2 linked regions of the Longibacter salinarum genome follow. The protein of the gene in region 1 interacts with the protein of each later gene in a pairwise test. Links are inferred from orthologs where the notes say so. Each region holds a gene or a part of one and is shown in the gene's direction. Other genes may lie near its edges.

Region 1 (3,459 bases):
ACGGCGACGGAGGATCGTGCGCATCATATCGAACACTACCTCGGCGAGGATACACTCGACACCGGTATTCTCAGCGAAGGATAAAATCTGCAGCCCATTTCGATCACAAAGACCCGTCCGGACTCCATCCGGGCGGGTTTTTATTGTAAAGACCACCATTCGGGCATCAAATGACCGGTTACTCGCCGCGTCACACGGGCTTAAGATTGGCTGCGGCAGAGGGCGGTCACCACGCATCAAACAAAGTCATCACGTAGGTTATGGAACGTCCGTGACGGGGGAAGCGTGGATAACGAGCCGCAAACGAACGGCGGAAGCACCAGCGACCGTCGATCTGCGATCCACGAGGTCACGAAAAGGAAGCCTGCCCTTATGAAGCGTTTAGTCGTCGTCGAGTCGCCGACGAAAGCACGTACGATCCGAAATTTTCTCCCACGCGACGGCTATCAGATTGAGGCCAGCATGGGACATATCCGCGATCTCCCGGCATCTGCGAAGGAAATTCCGAAGGATGTGAAGGGGGAAGATTGGGCCCGCCTTGGCGTAAAGATCGAAGACGGTTTCGAGCCGCTGTACATCGTCCCGTCCCGTAAAAAAGATGTCGTCAAGCAACTGCGCGACGCCATTTCTGATGCCGACGAACTCTACATCGCGACGGATGAAGACCGCGAAGGGGAGTCGATCGGATGGCACCTGGTGAAGGTGCTCGATCCGGATATTCCGGTGCGCCGCATGGTCTTCCACGAAATTACGAATGAGGCCATCCAGCGGGCGCTCACAGAGACGCGGGATATCGACATCGACCTCGTCGAAGCGCAGGAAACGCGGCGCATTCTGGATCGGCTGGTCGGGTACACGATTTCGCCGCTCCTCTGGCGCAAGATCAAGCCGAAGCTGTCGGCCGGCCGCGTGCAGAGCGTGGCGGTGCGTGTTCTCGTGATGCGTGAGAAAGAGCGCGTGACCTTCGTTCCGTCGGAATACTGGGACCTGAAGGCCCAAATGTCCAAGTCCGGTCTCGACTTCGAGTCGGAGATGACTCACCTCGGTGGTGTTCGTCTCGCTTCGGGTCGCGACTTCGATCCGGACACCGGCCGCCTGAAGGATGGTATTACGGAAGGGGAGGACGTTCTCCTCATGGACGAGATCCAGGCGACGGCGCTGGCGGAGCAACTGCCAGCGGAGACGTGGCGCGTTGCAGACGTGAAGACGCGCGACCGCACGAAGTCGCCGTACGCTCCGTTCATTACCTCCACCCTCCAGCAGGAGGCGAACCGAAAGCTCGGTCTGTCGTCGAGCCGGACGATGAGCATTGCCCAGAAGCTGTACGAGAACGGGCACATCACCTACATGCGTACCGACTCGACCAACCTGTCGAAGGAGGCGATTCAGGGCGCGCGCAAGGCGGTCGTCGATCGGTATGGAAGCGACTATCTGAACGACGACGTCCGAGAGTATAGCTCGGCGAAGAGTGCGCAGGAGGCCCACGAGGCGATTCGTCCCGCGGGTTCCGAAATGAAAACGCGCAAGGATCTGGGGCTCTCCGGGATGGCCGGGCGCCTGTACGATCTGATCTGGAAGCGTACCGTGGCGACGCAGATGGCTGAAGCCAAGATCCGGTACACCAATGTGTACTTTGAAGCCGGCGAAGGAGACGAAGCCGCCCGCTTCCGCGCATCCGGCAAGGAAATCGTTTTCCCGGGCTTCTTCCGCGCATACGTCGAGGGATCGGATGATCCGGAGGCCGATCTGGAAGATCGCGAGCGTCCACTACCGAGCTTCAACGTGGGAGAAACGTCGGAGCCGAGCGGCGATGGCGCCCCGGATTCCGTCTTTAATGTCGACGACATCGAGCCGATCGGCCATGAGACGAAGCCGCCATCGCGCTATACGGAGGCGACGCTCGTCAAGAAACTGGAGGAGGAAGGCATCGGCCGTCCATCCACCTACGCGTCTATTATCGACACCATCCAGAAGCGCGGATACGTGCGAAAGGAAGGATCGGCTCTCGTCCCAACGTTCACGGCGTTCGCGACGAATAACCTGATGGAGAAGCAGTTCGAGCGGCTGGTGGACACCCACTTTACCGCCGAGATGGAGGACGCCCTTGATGACATTGCTCGCGGTGCGCAGGACCCAGATCCGTATCTGAAGTCCTTCTACCTTGGCGACGAAGGCATCGAGCCGCGCGTTGAGAAGGGAATGGACGAGATTGATCCGAAGCAGATTTCGGAGATCTCGTTTCCGAAGCAGTGGGGCGACTACGTCGTGCGCGTCGGCAAGTACGGTCCGTACGTTGAGGGGCCCCTGGAGGATGGATCGGACGATACCGCCACGGCATCGCTTCCGGAAGATCTCGCGCCTGGTGATACCTCGAAGGACAAACTGAAGGACATCCTGGAGGAGGCCAATAAGGGGGACCAGGTGCTCGGCATTCACCCCGAGGCCGATATGCCGGTGATCCTGAAGTCGGGACCCTACGGCCCGTACATTCAGCTCGGCGATGATGACCAGAAGGGCAAGCCGAAGCGCGTATCGCTACCGCCGGGAGTTTCGCCGGAAGATGTCGACTTTGAGCTTGGCAAGAAGATCATCAACCTGCCTCGCGTTATCGGAGAGCACCCGGAGACCGGGAAAGAGATTGACGCGGCCATCGGGCGGTACGGTCCGTACGTCCGGCACAAGAAGAAAGGGAAGTTTACCTACGCCTCGCTTAAAGACAGCGACAATGTTCTCGACGTCGGGCTCGATCGAGCGCTCGAACTCATCGAGGAGAAAGAGGCGAAAAACAAACCGCAGCGCGTCCTGGGCGACCACCCGGAGACCGGCGAGCCCGTGGAGCTATGGAAAGGCCGCTACGGCCCGTACGTCAAGCACAAAGGCACCAATGCCTCGCTGAAAGACGGCCAGACGATTGAGGATCTGGAAATGGATGAGGCGATCGAGCTGCTAGATGCCAAGTCCAAGAAAAAGGGCAAGAAGAAAAAGAAGAAGGGTAAGAAAGCCTGACGCTTCGTCGCCAGGGCTGATATCAAGCGCCGTCTTCCAACTCGGAGGACGGCGCTTTTTTGTATGAAAGTGTGGACGTATTAACGTGTGCCGCAAAACGACGTCGACAGAGCCGGACCACGGAAACGTTCACGAACAAAACCAGCGTCACACGGCCGTGCGACGCTGTTAGGCTTGGTATCTCTGCATTCTGCCCGCCGACCCTGCCCACTTTCAAACCTCGACACGTCCTACCTTCAAACCCAAACCTTACCGTCCGATGCCTTCCTCGCCCTCCTGGAGCGAGTAGAGAATATTGAGGTAGCTCTCGTACCGACGTGCGTGGATTTCGCCACGGTCGACGGCATCCTTGACGGCACATCCCGGTTCGTGATCGTGCGTGCAGTCCTGAAACTTGCAGTCGTCAAGGTAGGGGACGAACTCGACGAAGAAATGTGCGAGATCGGCTGGGTG
Region 2 (3,138 bases), 280 kb from region 1 along the record:
CCGACTCACTGTTGAAGACGACGGGGATGGATCGGGAGATACGTTAATGGGCGATGGGATCCCGGATACATCGAGCGGGATCGGCCTAAAGAACGTACGCGAGCGTCTGGAGCGACTGTACGGCGAGGATCACCGGATCAGTCTTCGTCCGACAACCGCGGGTGGTCTTGCCGCGCAGATCTGGCTTCCGTTTCACGAGGAACCTGTGGAGGTGCCCGAAACGGGCGAACGTATTTTCGATTCGCTACCATCCGATTAGGCCGCTTTCAGCCGGTCGTCCGAATCAGCGCCACCGACCTTCTTGCCCGCACGTAGTATTCCCCACACGCACCCCATGTCATCCCAAAATCTCCGCGTCGTCATCGCCGACGACGAACGACCTGCGCGCCAGCGTCTTCTTGATCTGACCGACGAACGCGATGACGTCAATGTTGTAGCAACGTGTAGCACCGGCCGCGAAGCCGTTTCTGCAATCGAAGACCACGATCCGGATGTGGTTCTGCTTGACGTGCAGATGCCCGGCCTGACCGGGTTTGATGTCGTGCAAGCCGTCGGTGCAGAAGCAATGCCCCTGACGATCTTCATCACGGCCTACGATCAGCATGCGTTGAAGGCGTTCGACGTAGCAGCGATCGACTATCTGCTGAAGCCATTCGAGGATCAGCGTTTTCACGAAGCGCTGGATCGTGCTCGGAGGCACATCCATCTGGAAGCGGTGGACGCCGCGCGAGATCGACTTCTTGACCTACTCGATGCCACGGGGAAGCTGGCGGGAGAGGAGATGACGGAGATGTCCGGCACCGGTGAGCCAAGGCAAAGTGGTGACGGGTATCTGGAGCGTATTCCCGTTCGGAAGGCCAAAGAGATTCGCATTGTACCATCCGCCACCGTCGCGTACGTGAAGTCCGACGGCCCGTACGCAGAGCTCCATACGGCAGACGGATCGAAGCACCTCATTCGGGAGAGCATGAAGTCGCTGGAGCAGCAGCTCGATCCCTCGCAATTTTGCCGGATCCATCGGTCAACGATTATCAATCTCGACTTCGTCGAGTCGGTGGAGCCGAACTATAACGATCGATACGTCGTGCGCCTCGTAACCGGAGAGCGTCTGGATGTGAGTCGTCGTCGCCGGGATACATTCGAGGACCGTTTTGGTCTCTCGTTTTGAGTAGGCGTTTCGCTGGCCTCGCAACGACCGACATTCTGGCATCGACGCAGTGGATCGCTCGGTCCGTCTGCACTTATCTCGTCCATTTCTCAAAACACTTTTTTCCGTGTCCGACACGTATCTCACCATCGCTGGGCCGGCACGCGCCGAACTGAAGCGCGAGGGGTCGAAATTTATCGCGGAGGCGCAGCCCGTGACAAGCCGTGAGAATGCTGACGCGTGGTTTGCATCAGTGAGGGAGCGCGAGCACACGGCAACGCATCATTGCACGGCGTTCCGCGCCGGTCGAGAGGGCGATGTTTTTCACTACAACGACGACGGTGAGCCCAGCGGCACCGCGGGCCCCCCGATCCTTCGGCAGATTGATGGGCATGACCTGACGAACACGGCGGTCGTCGTGACGCGCTACTATGGTGGCACAAAGCTCGGCACGGGCGGACTCATTCGTGCCTATGGCGATGCGGCTAAGCGCGTCCTCGACGCGGCGGAAATCGTCGAGAAAGTGGTTCGGGTCCCCGTTCGGGTTCGGTTTGCGTACGAAGATACGTCGCCCGCGTCGCGCGTGCTGGATCAGTTCGATCTCGACATCGTGGATCGGGACTATTCCGATGTCACCGAGATCGTAGCGGGGGTTCGCGAGTCTGACGTCGACCGTTTCATTCAGGCGTTCGTCAACGGGCTCGGAGACCGCGGGACCGTCGTCTCGACAGGAATCGATGAGAAGCGAGACGAGGGTTGATTTGCTGGACGTGTGCGTTGAGCCCGGAATGCACCGGGGCCGTGGCGCCTCGAATGAGGCATAGACATAAAAAAGCCCGGTACTGCGTGTGCAGCACCGGGTGCAGAGACGACCCCGAGTCGGTGGGCGGGAGAGGGAGGAGGAACCGACCCGAGGCCTTAGAGTGGAGCTACGGGGATTCGAACCCCGGACCTCTTGCATGCCATGCAAGCGCTCTACCAACTGAGCTATAGCCCCATATGTCAACGCGACGGGCACGTCGGAGGCTGCAGCCTCGTCATCTCCCGTTGCGATTCCGATATACTTTAACGTTCGTACCACGTTCCGTCTCGCGATTAACCTTTGCAGACTCTCCACGTTGCTGTGGCTGGCCGTCCTGACATCGCTTTTTCGATCTGAGGTCACCGGTTCGAATGGCGAAAACAGACGTGGAAGATTTGTGTGATTGCAAAAACATCGCTTCCAACGCGCGGCTCCGCCTTTACACTGTCCACCGACGGAAGTAGACTACGTACGCTCATTCTTCTGCTCGTTATTCCGTTTCGCGTGACATGCAAATCGCCCTCGTAGGTACCGGGCAAATGGGACAGGCTGTCGATGCTCTCGCAGAGAGCCAGGGTCACCAGGTGGTGGACCGTTTTGACGGAGATCGCCCCCTCGTTTCCACCGATCCAGACCACATCACGGCGGATGTTGCCATCGATTTCTCGCTGCCGAAGGTCGCGCTGGACCATCTCCGGTGGTACTGCGAAAACGGTCTTCCGGCTGTCGTCGGTACGACAGGTTGGTACGACGATCTGCCCCGCGTGCGCAACTGGGTCGAGGAGAATGGCGCATCCGTTCTGTACGCGCCGAACTTCTCGATTGGAGTCGCCGTGCTACGTCGCGCGGTGCAATCGGTGGGTCCGCTTCTCAATCGGCTCCCGGACTATGATGCGTTCGTGCACGAAATGCATCACACCAAGAAGGTCGATAGTCCCAGCGGCACCGCGCAGATGCTGGGCGAGCTTTTGATTGAACAGCTCGATCGTAAGACCCACGTCGACGGTGAGGCACAGCACGATCAGATTGACGCATCGGCGTTGCACGTAAGCTCGACGCGAGCTGGATCTGTCTTTGGCGAGCACACGGTTGGGTTCGATAGTCCATACGACCGGATCTCCCTCGAACACCGGGCGAAGAGTCGTCACGGGTTTGCCTTCGGCGCGTTGCAGGCAGCGGATTGGCTTCA

What was found.
Region 2: the proteins of topA (region 1) and CRI94_RS06800 interact in binary tests that used the Escherichia coli proteins (3 or more experiments, as listed by UniProt). The link is inferred for Longibacter salinarum from one-to-one orthologs.

What each region holds. Positions count from the first base shown.
Region 1 is NZ_PDEQ01000003.1:388,444-391,902, forward strand. What follows is about bases 72-3,206. They hold topA (type I DNA topoisomerase), read left to right. Parts: upstream 72-372; coding sequence 373-3,006; downstream 3,007-3,206. Other genes in these bases: CRI94_RS07915 (Dps family protein), read left to right, coding at 72-84. Outside these bases: more of CRI94_RS07915, read left to right, coding at 1-71; rsgA (ribosome small subunit-dependent GTPase A), read right to left, coding at 3,256-3,459. UniProt on the Escherichia coli protein: Releases the supercoiling and torsional tension of DNA, which is introduced during the DNA replication and transcription, by transiently cleaving and rejoining one strand of the DNA duplex.
Region 2 is NZ_PDEQ01000003.1:105,098-108,235, forward strand. The notes cover bases 277-3,090. They hold CRI94_RS06800 (IMPACT family protein), read left to right. Parts: upstream 277-1,274; coding sequence 1,275-1,907; downstream 1,908-3,090. Other genes in these bases: CRI94_RS06795 (LytR/AlgR family response regulator transcription factor), read left to right, coding at 335-1,168; dapB (4-hydroxy-tetrahydrodipicolinate reductase), read left to right, coding at 2,459-3,090. In the rest of the region: CRI94_RS06790 (sensor histidine kinase), read left to right, coding at 1-259; more of dapB, read left to right, coding at 3,091-3,138.